Regions from separate parts of the Mesobacillus sp. ABV4_180 genome, predicted to be linked through region 2. Evidence: predicted binding sites of a transcription regulator. Region 2 holds the regulator's gene; each other region holds the start of a gene.
The links. The regulator LexA, encoded in region 2, represses DNA repair genes until DNA is damaged. The targets are predictions, from matches to a motif close to CGAACATATGTTCG.

Region 1 (4,669 bases), 2.1 Mb from region 2:
GATTGCCGGAGACAGCCCTTCAATCGAATCGACATCCGGCTTGTCCATCTGGCCGAGGAACTGGCGCGCATATGCTGATAACGACTCAACATAGCGGCGCTGCCCTTCGGCATAAATCGTATCAAAAGCAAGCGACGACTTTCCGGAACCGGAAAGCCCTGTCAGCACAACAAGCTTATCTCTCGGAATGGTGACATCTATATTCTTTAAATTATGGGCCCTGGCGCCTTTCACGATCAGTTTATCCATAGCCATGTTATCGTCATCCTTCCGCTTTCAACTCAAGAATGAGGTCACGCAGCTCGGCAGCACGTTCGAAGTTGAGTGCCTTCGCCGCTTCCTTCATTTCCTTTTCCATATTTAAAATCACTTGTTCGCGATCTTTCTTGTTCAGTTTCTTTAAGCCTTCTGCCGGGCTGTAGCCTTCCTGCTCCTCGGCAGCAATCGTTGCCCGGATCACATCGCGGATTTCCTTCTGGATGGTCTGCGGTGTGATGCCATGCTTCTCGTTGTATTCTTCCTGAATGGCCCGACGGCGCTTTGTCTCGCTGATCGCCTTTTCCATCGAATCAGTCATCTTGTCAGCATACATGATGACATGCCCGCGGTTATTCCTCGCTGCACGGCCGATTGTCTGGATCAGGGATCTCTCTGAACGGAGGAAGCCTTCCTTATCGGCATCAAGTATTGTAACGAGTGAAACCTCCGGAATATCAAGCCCTTCTCTTAAAAGGTTGATTCCGACAAGCACATCATACTTTCCAAGGCGAAGCTCGCGGATGATCTCGATTCGTTCAAGCGTTTTGACTTCGGAATGCAGGTACTGGACTTTAATGCCGATTTCCTTGAGATAATCGGTCAGGTCCTCGGACATTTTTTTCGTCAAAGTCGTAATTAGGACGCGTTCGTTGCGTTTCACGCGGTCCTGTATTTCGCCGATCATGTCGTCAATTTGCCCTTCAATCGGTCTTACATCGATTGTTGGATCAAGCAAGCCTGTCGGACGGATGATCTGCTGGACCATTTCCGGAGTATGCTCCAATTCATAAGGTCCAGGTGTTGCTGAAACAAACACAGCCTGGCTGACATGCTTTTCAAACTCCTGGAACGTGAGCGGACGGTTATCCATTGCCGATGGCAGACGGAAACCGTGGTCAACAAGCACCTGTTTTCGTGCCTGGTCACCATTAAACATTCCCCTTACTTGAGGCAATGTAACATGCGACTCATCAACGACAATTAAAAAGTCATCCGGGAAATAATCAAGCAGCGTGTATGGAGTTGCACCTGCCGGCCTTAATGTCAGGTGGCGCGAGTAGTTTTCGATGCCGGAGCAGAACCCCATTTCACGCATCATTTCAAGATCATACCTGGTCCGCTGTTCAAGCCTCTGCGCCTCGAGCAGTTTTTCTTCGGCACGAAGCACTTCGAGTCGTTCTTCAAGTTCTTTTTCAATGTTCTCAATCGCAACCCGCATTTTCTCTTCGCGGGTGACGAAGTGGGATGCCGGGAAGATTGCCACATGGTCGCGCTCCCCTATGATTTCCCCAGTCAATGCGTCAACCTCGCGGATACGGTCGATCTCGTCTCCGAAAAATTCGACCCGCATACAGTGTTCATCGCGTGAAACCGGGAAAATCTCTACTACATCTCCGCGGACTCGGAATGTCCCGCGTTTGAAGTCAATATCATTCCGCTCATACTGGATATCCACAAGCCTGTGCAATAGCTTGTTCCGCTCGATTTCCATGCCTGTCCTCAGCGATACGACCATGTCCCGGTATTCATCCGGATTACCGAGGCCATAGATGCAAGATACACTGGCTATGATGATGACATCCTTGCGCTCAAATAATGAAGATGTCGCGGAGTGGCGCAGTTTATCGATTTCATCATTGATGCTGGCATCCTTTTCAATGAAGGTATCTGTCTGTGGCACATAGGCCTCTGGCTGATAATAATCATAGTAGCTGACAAAATACTCGACTGCATTGTTCGGGAAAAATTCCTTGAACTCACTGTACAGCTGGCCAGCGAGCGTTTTATTATGGGCGATGACAAGCGTTGGCTTGTTCACTTCCTTGATTACATTCGAAATCGTGAATGTCTTCCCTGTCCCTGTCGCACCGAGCAGCGTCTGATGCTTCTTGTTTTCGTGAATGCCTTTTACCAGCTCTTGAATCGCCGCAGGCTGGTCACCCTGCGGAGAATATTTCGAGACTAATTCAAATTGGTCCTTCACAGAAAAGCCTCCTGTAATTATAAATTTCCTCTATATAAGCCTTACTTAGTTGTAAAAAGTCATATCCTCATTCTACCACAAAGAAGGTAAAACAAACCAACAAAAAGCGAACAAACATTCGAATTAATATTTTTGACGAAGACGTAAATGTTGCAGCCTGTCAGATTTTCGTTAATCAAACGTTTGATTGAAGTGTTGTTTTACCTTTTATAATAAGAAAAAACCCGCCGAACAATATTCGACAGGCTCATTGTAAAAATTATTGCTTCTTCCTGTTCCGCTTCATCATCTGGTTCGCAAAATAGAAACCGACGGTTAATGAAAAAGCATCGACGACAATCAAAAGGAAGGAATCCGTGTATCCTTTATAGACAGAAGCGGCAATCAACGCGACAGTCAGCACAAGTGCAAGGATATGATTATAGGCAACCCTGGTAAAAAACACGACCATGAATCCAGGCAGGAAAAGTGCGGATAAATACTTCAGAACCAAATGAACACCTCATTCAAAAAAAATAACGAAATTTCGAAAATCTCTTATTTATGAATATATCTTTTTTAACGGCAGGTTACAAGAAACTTTGTCCATGCAAAAAAGCATGCATAAGCATGCTTAGATGATCAGGGACTTACTTCGCTCAAAACCTTGGCTGCCCAGTCACTCGCCTCGCCATAGAGTCTGAAAAGTTCCGCTTTCGGCATAGCGGTTGGATTGAAGGATAGATCTTTATCTTCATGGAATGCCTTTTCTATTTCTTTTAAGAATTCGAGCATCATGAATTCATCATTCTTTTCACCCGACAACGCAGCCTTTAACTCATTGCTTAGCGGAAGATCTTCAAGCAAATCTTCCATAGGATGATGCAGCAATGAATCCATTAAGGAAAACATCCCGAGCAAAAAGTACTTGGAGGCAAGTATTTCTCTGCCAACTTTCCTGCCGATCAATTCTCCGAGCTTCCCGCGCTTGAGCGATAATTCGATAATTTCCCGTTCCTTCGATTCGCCTGCACCACTGTCTGCCCCTCTGATTGCGAGAACATAAATCCATTTTTTGATCTCGTTTAACCCTAATAGGATGATTGCTTGTTTAATAGATGAAACTTCATTCCTGGGGCGGAAAACTGGGTTATTGATCAGTCTCAGCAATTTATAGGAAAGCGAGATATCTTTTTCAATGATGTCTTTGATTTTTTCCAGGTCCGGTTCCGGACTCTCTATTTCTTTTAAAATTTGAAAATACGAATGATAGTAAGATGGAATATCATAGCTATTTAAAATCACAGGCTTGCTGAAGTAGAAGCCCTGGAAATAGACAAAACCATCTTCTTTTGCCTGTAAATATTCTTCAATCGTTTCAACCTTTTCAGCAAGGAACTGAATGTTCCTTCCTTTTATAAAACGGATCATTTCCTGCCTGTCACTTCGGCTGGTTGTCCTGAAGTCAATCTTGATGATATCAATATAATCCAATATTTTAATTGTGAGGTCGTTCCATTGTGAGACAAAGAAATCATCAAGCGCAATGGTATATCCGTGTGATTTCAACTCTTTGCATATTGAAAGAATTTCTTCATTCAATTCAACCGTTTCAAGGATTTCCACAACGATCGATAATGGATTGAAGTAAGATGGCACACCCAGCTTCAAGAGTTTTTCAGTAAAATTGATAAAACATGGCTTGCCATTTGATAATTCTTTAATCCCAATATTCAAAAAACTATTCACAATCACATCAGTAGTAGCCTGATCCCCATTTGTGTGCTGATAATTATTGACTGTACTGCTACGGTAAAGAAGTTCATAGGCAACTGTCTTTTCATTAATATCAAATATCGGCTGCCTGGCAACATAAATATCCATCTGGAATCCCCCTGGAAACTTCACGAAAACCCAATTCTGTAAATATTAAACAATAACTTTGTAGGAAAAATATACTATTATTTAACAATTATAACAAGGGGTTATAGGTATTTACCATAATTTATATTATTATTTCAGGAATAAGGTTTATCAGTAAGCCGCTTAATTTTTTTTCGGATCGACTCTCTTGTTCTCCCCAGTATTTCTGAGATTTCAGCCAAGGTTTTTCCACAACAGTAGAATTCCAGCAGCTGTTTTTCTTCCCGCTTCGTCCATGCTTTGTAGTTAGTAATTTGCTTCGCGACTTTTCGCTCTTCTGCTACCCATTCCGGTTCAGGCGGGAGTGCATTAGGTTCAAGCTTTGAAAAATCGATTTTGCTGCGGTTCATATCTGCCCAAGTCCAGAATTCATCGATATTGATAAAAGTAAATCTCTTCTTATTGCGGGTAATGCGCTGATGTGAGTCAAGGTCATGATTGAGGATCCATTGCATGACGGTATTTCTGTCGATATGGAGGAGCTTTGCCAGCTCACCAGCTGTAAGCATTCCTGTGTAAGATTTA
Region 2 (4,669 bases):
ATGCGAAGAACGCTATGGCAGATGTGGACCTGCCCTATATGCTTTTGCGATTGAGACAGGGCATGGGACGTTTAATAAGAACAACACAGGATTATGGCAGTGTACATTTATGGATGACGAAAGGGCAGAATGATTTATTTTATGAAGAGATTTCAAAAGTGCTTCCAACCAAAAATGTGAGATGGGTATAAGCTGAATTGCTAAAAAAGAATCCCGAAAGACCTTTATCTTTCGGGATTCCTTTTTGCTATCTACTTTCAAATTAGAAACCGCAGCCGCATCTCCGGTGGCGCCTTCTGTCCCTGTCATCATCGCGATCATCACGGGCACCTGCAACTAAATCATTGATCAAGCAACGGCGAACTGCACGGCAAAGATCATCAAAATCAACAGTAGCCCGGACTCTATCCCGATCGCGGTCTCGATCCCGATCCCGATCTCGATCCCTGCTAGGGAAAAAGATGCCCGCTACATCATTGTTATTTCGATTGCATCCCATTTGTATCAACTCCTTCCCTTGTCAACTGGTGGTACACAATATCTTATGTGCAAGGGGACAAGATGATAGGGTAGGAACCTAAATATACAATAAATGTGCTGTTCTCATAGTTAGGTAAATGTTTTTTGCACAATAATTGAATATTGCTTTAGGTTAAGCACCAAGAATAATGGTAAAAATTAAAACAGAAAAACATTGGAGATGATTTAATGAGTAAAGCAAAGAGTAAGGGCGGGACTGGAAGAGGCACTGGCAAAAAAGGCTGGAACCGCTGGCAGTCGAGCGCGAATAAAGCAAAAAGTGCCAAACCATATAAAAGTAAAGGTGTTAAGCATAAAAAGGATTCAAATGCAGCGAGCGAGAGCTAGTGTTCAGGTTTTTACCGCCAATAAGAGTTTCATAGAATGTAAAAAAGCAAGCGGAGGCCGCTTGCTTTTTTAGTGCATATGACGGTAAACACCAATGACTTTTCCAAGGATGGAAACATTGCGAAGGATAATGGGATCCATCGTTGAATTTTCCGGCTGCAATCTGAAGTAGTCCTTTTCCTTAAAGAAGCGTTTTACAGTTGCTTCATCATCTTCTGTCATCGCTACAACGATATCTCCGTTGTTCGCAGTTTTCTGCTGCTTCACGATTACGTAATCACCATCAAGGATTCCGGCTTCAATCATACTGTCTCCCATAATTTCAAGCATGAAAACTTGCTCATCATGTGGAACAAGACGGTCAGGAAGAGGGAAGTACTCCTCTACATTTTCAATTGCCGTGATTGGCATACCGGCAGTTACCTTACCGACCACAGGTACGTTCACTACATTATATTTAGGGATTCGGCTATCCTCTTCGATATCCAAAATTTCTATTGCACGCGGCTTAGTTGGGTCACGGCGGATCAAACCTTTGCTTTCGAGCCTTGCCAGATGGCCATGGACTGTGGAACTTGAGGCTAGCCCGACCGCTTCGCCGATTTCGCGTACGGATGGTGGATACCCTTTTTTCTTGACTTCACCTTTTATGAATTCAAAAATATCTTGCTGCCGTTTTGATAATTTTGTCATATTCACGCACCTCGTATAATTTCTTGTCCTTATTATACCATGTCCATCTCACGGATACAAACATAAGTTCGAATTTTGAGTTGACACAAAACAAATGTTCGATTTATAATAAAAACAAATAAAGCGAACATATATTCGTTAAGAGGTGCTGGATATGAAGAAACTATGGGAAAACTATTCTTTCGCAATTATACTGCTTGCTGTCAGCTTGATTTTTTCACTTGTTGCTAAGTTCCATTTAAATAACGAGGATGCATACATTACTGTTACTATAGAAGAAGGGCAATCTTTATGGGAGCTTGCAGAAACTTTTGCTCATGATCATAATCTATCGGAGAATGAGTTCGTCAGCTGGGTAGAGAAGGAAAACGGGATTGCCGGACAAATGATCCATCCTGGTGATGAACTTGTCATCCCTGTCATGGCTGAACATTTTGAACCTACACAGATTGCCGGAGCTGAAAGATAAATAGTAATTAGAAATAAGGTGACAACATGAAAGCAATTATATATTGCCGGGTTAGCACAACAAAGGAAACACAAGAGACATCGCTCGCCAGGCAGGAGGAAGAATTGCTTCGTCTGGCAGGAGAGTATGGATTCGAAGTAGCAGGCATCATTAAGGAACAGGCTAGTGGTTATGACCTTGATAGGGAAGGCATCTTGGAGTTGCTGGAACTGATTAAGGACAAGACCATCGGTGCCCTGCTCATCCAGGATGAGACACGTCTTGGAAGAGGAAATGCGAAGGTCGCGATCCTTCACTGTATTTTGAAAGAGCATGTTAAGTTATACAGCATATCACACCATGGGGAACTGCAGCTTTCTGATTCGGATTCCATGGTGCTGCAGATTGTCAGCATGGTTGAGGAATATCAACGAAAGATCCACAACATTAAAATAAAGCGCGGAATGAAACGGGCGATTGATCAAGGATACAAGCCTCAGCGGAATTTGAAAAACCAAGGGGATCATGCAGGCAGGGAGCGCAAGGAAATGCCGATTGAAGAAATTGTGAAACTTCGCAATAACGGCCTGACTTTTGCAGATATTGCTGCCACTCTTAGAGGATTTGGTTATCATGTCTCGAAGGCAACTGTGAATCGAAGATATTTAGAGTATATAGAGTCCAGGGAATCATAAGCTTCATTCTTGTAAAAATGATCTAAATCTAGTAAGATGTCACTTGACGTATTTTTTTTACAAAGGAGCTTTACCATGCTATCAAGTGATAAAATTGCCAGAATCAATGAGCTGGCTAATAAAGCCAAGACCTCAAAATTGACTGTGGAAGAAGCGAAGGAACAGTCAAAGCTTCGCGCTGAATATCTGCAAACATTCCGTTCCTCTATGCTTAACACTTTAAAGGGTGTAACCATCATTGATCCTGAAGGTAATGATGTAACTCCTGAAAAGTTAAAGGAAGAAAGAAATAAGAACAAGCTTCATTAATATAACCTTTGGAATACATGATTCATGTATTCCATTTTTATTTTTTGGCTGTGTTAAAGCTGGCTGTTGTTTTAAGTCCTGTTGATCTACGTTCCAGGCGCGCAGACTCCTGCGACGAGGAGGCTCAGCGCCAGCCCCGCGGAAAGCGATGCGCCTGGAACGGAAATCAACAGTCTAATTTAACACAGCCTTTTTTTAATCTCAGGATGATCGTCCTGTTACATATCAATAAGGTGTTTGTGTCAAAATAAATAACAATACGGCCTTTTCTGTCTCCTTCAGGCACAATTTGTTGTATAATAATTGTTCTCGCTATAATATTAAGGATGTAGCCAGTACTTATAGAAAGGATGTATTTAATGTTTAACAAAATTGATATGCTTTCAATTGATTCGATTCGTACTTTATCGATTGATGCAATTGAAAAGGCGAATTCCGGACACCCTGGCATGCCAATGGGGGCTGCTCCGATGGCTTACACACTATGGACTCGTCATATGAACATCAATCCTAAAAATCCTGAATGGTTTAATCGTGACCGCTTTGTCTTATCTGCCGGCCACGGATCTATGTTGTTATACAGCTTGCTGCACCTTGCAGGTTATGATTTATCAATGGATGATATCAAAAACTTCCGTCAATGGGGAAGCAAGACTCCTGGACACCCTGAATTTGGCCACACTGCTGGCGTAGATGCTACAACTGGACCACTTGGACAGGGGATTGCCATGGCAGTGGGTATGGCAATGGCTGAACGCCACCTGGCAGCTGTCTATAACAAAGATAACTATAATCTTGTTGACCATTATACATACAGCATTTGCGGTGACGGAGATTTAATGGAGGGTGTATCTGCTGAGGCAGCATCCCTTGCAGCACACCTTAAATTAGGCAGAATGGTTGTTCTTTATGATTCAAACGATATTTCATTGGACGGCGATCTTGATAAATCTTTCTCTGAAAGCGTAGAAGGCCGTTTCAAGGCATATGGATGGCAGTATATTCGTGTTGAAGATGGAAACAATCTAGAAGAAATCGCAAAGGCAATCGAGGAAGCGAAGACTGATGAGAATCGTCCGACTTTAATCGAAGTTAAGACGATTATCGGTTATGGTTCTCCTAACCTTTCTGGTAAGTCGGATGTTCACGGTGCTCCATTGGGCGCAGATGAATTGAAGCTTACAAAAGAAGCGTATAAATGGACTTTCGAGGAAGACTTCCATGTACCAAGCGAAGTGTATGATCACTTCAAGCAGCAAATCGCTGATAAAGGTGAACAAACTGAACAAGCATGGAATGAGCTTTTCGCAAAATACAAGAGTGAATACCCTGAACTAGGAGCACAGCTTGAAAAGGCAATGAAGGGTGAATTAGTAGAAGGCTGGGATAAGGATCTTCCAGTTTATGCAGAAGGCAAGAGCCTTGCCAGCCGTGCTTCCTCTGGTGAAGCACTAAATGGTTTAGCCAAAAACCTTCCATACTTGATCGGTGGTTCAGCCGACCTTGCGGGTTCAAACAAGACAATGATCAAAGGGACAGGTGATTTCTTCCCAGGTTCATTCGAAGGCCGCAACATCTGGTTCGGAGTCCGTGAATTTGCAATGGGAGCAGCAATGAACGGGATGGCTCTTCACGGTGGATTAAAAGTATTTGGCGG
Region 3 (4,669 bases), 630 kb from region 2:
TGACATCCTGGTAATCGCCGCCTCCATAGTCCCCCCGAACAGCATCGACAAATTGCTGGCCGTAGCCATGGCTGCCACGCGGATTGATGTACAATACCGCATACCCTTCAGCAGCAAGCACCTGGAACTCGTTAAAATATGTATTCGCATACATGGCATGCGGACCGCCGTGAATTTCAAGGATAAGCGGATATTTTTTTCCCTCTTCATATCCCGCAGGTTTCATGATCCAGCCATGAAGCGGCGTCCCGTCACTTGCGGAAAAGAAAATCTGCTCAGGCTCGGATAATATGATTGTCTCCATGAACTTTTCATTCACTGATGTCAGCTGTTTTAGTTCTCCCGTGGCCACCTCAAGCTGGAACAGTTCACCCGGAAGCAACGGATTGCTGATAGCCGCGACAATCCTTTGCTTTTGCCGGTCCAGTGTATAGCCATATACATGCTGCTGGTCGAGCAGTGCCGGATACACTTCTCCTGTTAGATTCGCGAAATACAGAACGGCATTTCCCTGGTCGCTAGCAAGAAAATAAAAGCTCTCGCTATCTTCACCCCAGATTAAACCTGGACTGTTTGCACCCTGCTGAAAATCACCGACAACTGCATCGCCAACCAGCATATCCATATTCTCAGTGATGGAGTGGACATTGCCCGTCTCCAGTTCATGGATCCACAGCTGGTTCAGCGTTGCATTTTCATACTCCCTGCCATGCCCTGTATAGCCGAGATATTTACCATCTGGAGAGAATGCAGCGTTTCCGTAGTAACCTTTTCCATCAGTAATTTTTGTTCTGTTTCCGGTTTCAATATCCATCAGCAATAAATCGCTTTTGAAAGAGAAATCACGGTCAGGTGTCTCATCCACTGAAACTACAATGGTTTTGCCATCAGGCGACCAGCACTGCAGGTGGTAATCTGCATCGCCTTTTGTCAGGAGCTCGGCCTTTTCATCTGCAAGATTAACGATGACAGTCTGCTTGTACTTTCCATCCCAGAAACCAGCTCCATCGGATTTATATTTCATTTCCTTTGCCACGAATGGTTCCAGTTTCTTTTCTTCCTTCTTCTCTGCTTCCTTTTCCAACAAATCTTCGTCCGATTTCAGGGAAACAGAGCAGGCAATCTTCTCTCCATCAGGAGCCCATACCGGACCGCTTGCTCCATTTTTGAATTCCGTAACCTGCTTTGCCTCCCCGCCTATAGCATCGATAACGAAGATCTGATTTTTCCCGTTTCGATTCGAAACGAACGCCAGCTTTGAACCATCCGGTGACCATCTTGGCGAATGATTCCGGTTTTCGCCATATGTCCATTGCTTCGGAGCATCACCTTTTTCAATATCGATTATGTATAAATTTGAAGCATAATCATTCTTCTTTTCCAGCATTTCCGTCTGTACAAACACACACTTCTTGCCATCAGGCGAAAACTGTGGATCTGTCACTGATTTCAATTGATAAAAATCCTCCGCTTTGAGGAATCTTTTTTCTCCCACCTTAGCAGCCACCCTTCCTAAACCAAAATTTTGTTGTCTTCCTTATTTCGATAACAGAAATAATTTTCCTGCCTCAATATTAGAAAAACCTCTGAAAGTTTATACTGAATGTTGGAAATTATGATAATGAGGAGGAAATATTTTTTACCCTCTTGAAATCCTCGGCATAATCCAGTACGATAATTACGAACAAATGTTCTTATTTTATTTTTGAAGGGGCAGAGCAAAATGACACGGATTCCTGAAAAAGACCGCGATATGATGGAACAGGCCATATATTTGCCTATGGTCCTGGTCGTGCTGAATCGGGATCTTTCTGTTGTGGAAAAAAGTCCATTCAAATTGAAAAAACCATATTTGGAACTAATTGAAGAAACAATGAAAGCAGTCCAGAAAGAACTCGCCAAGGTAAAAAGCTATCTTAAAAAGAACAATCTGAAGGTTGAAGAAGTAAAAAGAGATGACGCATTCACCATGTTCCTCTTCATCTATCACGGCTACGAAGAACACCATAATTATTTCAATCCCCGCATCCGCAACAAAGTCCAGGAATTGATGATTTACTATCTCTTCAAACGTTTCAAACCGACACTCGAGACAATTGAAAAGGAATCCGGCTGACGTCGCGGATTCCTTTAAGGACTAATCTTTAAATACTTCACTTACGAAATTCGCATGCGGATAGCCCTGTGTTTCACTGAACTTCGGTCCATGGAGAAGGTATAATGCTTTCCGCTCAGTTTCTTTCATCCTCTGCATGAATTTCGTCCTCAGCAGTGATGTCCTGAGCAGCTGATTTTCAAAAGAATGATGGGAAACAGGAAGGGTGATGTTTTTCTTATTCCTGAAGGTAACCTGTGTACTTTGGGCATCTGCCTTCCTATGGAATAATACATGCTCATGCGATACCCAAATACAGTCCGGCTTTGTAGGTGAACTTGTCGGCATGAAATAAATGGAGCTGATGGGGTCTACAATGATGGGGGTTTTATGGGTAATCCCTGTAAGCATTTTTGTCCCCTCTTTTCTTCCTTCATAACTGCTGCCAAAATATTTGCAGCTTTTTTTCACAATATCAATCGGCCTGAATGGAGAAAGATATTCCTCCTCCAATTCAATCACCCTGGAGTAAATCCTGCTGCCGTATTCTTCCGGAAGAATGATCATCGTAAAAGGATTAATTTCATACTCTTCAACTAAATTCCTCGGCTTCCCTGTCATTCACTCATCTCCTAAAATACTGTATACCCTATTTTATCATAATTGCTAAAATTTTCTTTAATACCTGAAAAAGTTCTAAATTTAGCCACAAATAGTAGGCTGATAAAAATTTTCTAAAAATTATAAAAATTTGTTGATTATCTTTTCTTTCCTCCATATAATATAAAAAAGGTCTAAGAGGTGAGGTCAGTGAAAGAAAAATCGTATTCTGAAATCATGAAGGCAAGCGTGATGAAACGCATTAAAGCCAAGGAATCTTTTGTTCTGGACCTGTATGTTGACATGCTAATTTCCGAAATCCAGCTAAACACAAAAAGAGAAAAATTGCTGTCGAAAATTGATAAAGCAATAGATGACCGCGACAAAATTTTATTCTTGTCTTTGACAGAAGAACTGAAAGATCTCAATAAGCAATTCGGCACTTAGTTATTAAAATCCCCTATCACGGGGATTTTTTATTTTGTTAAGATAATATTCCAAGAGAGAACATTTGAAGGTTCCTGACCATAAAAAAACAGCCCCCGAATCCGAGGGCGTGCTGGTCAAAATCCATCTTCCTGCTCATTTCTCTTTTTTACTTCGAATTCCTCCAGGCGAGAGATCCTCTCCAGCATTGTCGGATGTCCGTATCTGAAAATCTTTACCATTAATGGCGGATTCACCTGGCTTAGGCCGGATTTAGTCAGCTCCTGAAAAGCAGAAATCGCAGCATCGGTGTTTTCGGTCATCTCGATGGCATATTTATCAGCCCTTGTTTCCTGGTAGCGTGATACAAGATTGGAAACTGGGCTTGCGGCAAACATGATCATCGACAGGAACATAAGAAACAGCGGCAATGATTGAAGGTCACCAGGGTTTTCAACTTTGAACTCCCTTCCCCACCGGCGGATTGCCCAGTTCATCAATCTTGAGACGAAGTACAATCCGAACAGGGATAACAGCAAATAGCCGGCAATTCCTATATATAAATGCTTTTCAACATAATGAGCCATTTCATGGGCCATGATGAACAAAATTTGGTCATCGCTCAGCCTGTTCAGAGTCGTATCCCATAACACGATGCGCGAGTTGGAACCGATTCCGCTTACATAAGCATTGAGTGCGTTTGTTTTTTCGGCCATATTCACTTCGAATACATGCTGTGCCGGAATATTTGCCTGCCCGGCGAGATCCAGGATTTTGGTCTCCAGCTCTTTATTTTTCAAAGGGTAAAAATCATTATAAAGCGGATCGATCACAACCGGCTGCAGGAACATGATAAACAGTGTGAACGGTACGGAAAGCAGCCAGGCGAACAGCCACCAGAACCTTTTGAATTTGTTCATCAGCAGGTACAGGACGACGACGATGAAGAACATCATGGCATAATTGATCCAAAAATCAATGAGCTCATCCTTCATCCATGAAGCGAATGTCTGGGTGGAAATATTATAAGTCTTAGAGAGCGTATAACTGATATAGTTTAACGGGAAAGTTGCGACGAAAGCAAAGAATGAAAGCCAGATCAGATAGATAGCTGTTTGGCCATATTTATTCTTCGCTGTCTCCTGCCCCCATTTTTTAAATGCCTTCGAAAGACCCAGCAGCAGAATCAGAAAATAAAAGAGCCATTCAAAAGGTGTAGAAAGGAAAAATAATAAATTCCTGATTTTCGAATATTCCTCACTCAGCATCAATTCCCTTCCGTTCAGGAAAGTCGCAGGATCCGCCCTCGAGCCTTCAAATTCAAACGGAAGATTTGTATCAGCAAAATAAAATAGATACCAGTATACCGCAAAACCATAAAGTACATAGGCGATCACTCCATAAAAGCCCATCTTTCTCGCCATTGCTCTTCCCCCTTTACGTACAACCCTCTCTATAACTATTTTAATCCTTTGTCCCAGAAATAGAACAAGTTCTTATTGGCAGGGGAAATTGCTTTGGACAACTAAGTTCCTCTATTATGTGACC

Region 1: uvrB (excinuclease ABC subunit UvrB) is a predicted target of LexA. The motif match lies at 2,350-2,363, and genes of this name have one in related genera.
Region 3: ACXAEA_RS17875 (YhjD family protein) is a predicted target of LexA. The motif match lies at 1,682-1,695, and genes of this name have one in related genera.

What each region holds. Positions count from the first base shown of each region.
Region 1 covers NZ_JBSWTJ010000001.1:801,097-805,765, reverse strand. The annotation lists gene uvrA (excinuclease ABC subunit UvrA) at 1-255, opposite strand, end outside; gene uvrB (excinuclease ABC subunit UvrB) at 263-2,242, opposite strand; gene ACXAEA_RS03925 (CsbA family protein) at 2,502-2,735, opposite strand; gene ACXAEA_RS03920 (EAL and HDOD domain-containing protein) at 2,864-4,105, opposite strand; gene ACXAEA_RS03915 (DNA-binding protein) at 4,240-4,669, opposite strand, start outside.
Region 2 covers NZ_JBSWTJ010000001.1:2,863,694-2,868,362, reverse strand. The annotation lists partial or broken gene ACXAEA_RS14765 (ATP-dependent DNA helicase) at 1-191, shown strand, start outside; gene ACXAEA_RS14760 (hypothetical protein) at 263-499, opposite strand; gene ACXAEA_RS14755 (DUF3934 family protein) at 709-867, shown strand; gene lexA (transcriptional repressor LexA) at 937-1,560, opposite strand; gene yneA (cell division suppressor protein YneA) at 1,715-2,029, shown strand; gene ACXAEA_RS14740 (YneB family resolvase-like protein) at 2,056-2,703, shown strand; gene ACXAEA_RS14735 (DUF896 domain-containing protein) at 2,779-3,012, shown strand; gene tkt (transketolase) at 3,372-4,669, shown strand, end outside.
Region 3 covers NZ_JBSWTJ010000001.1:3,494,882-3,499,550, forward strand. The annotation lists gene ACXAEA_RS17870 (S9 family peptidase) at 1-1,495, opposite strand, end outside; gene ACXAEA_RS17875 (YhjD family protein) at 1,724-2,116, shown strand; gene ACXAEA_RS17880 (competence protein ComK) at 2,138-2,716, opposite strand; gene ACXAEA_RS17885 (IDEAL domain-containing protein) at 2,906-3,142, shown strand; gene ACXAEA_RS17890 (M48 family metallopeptidase) at 3,259-4,545, opposite strand.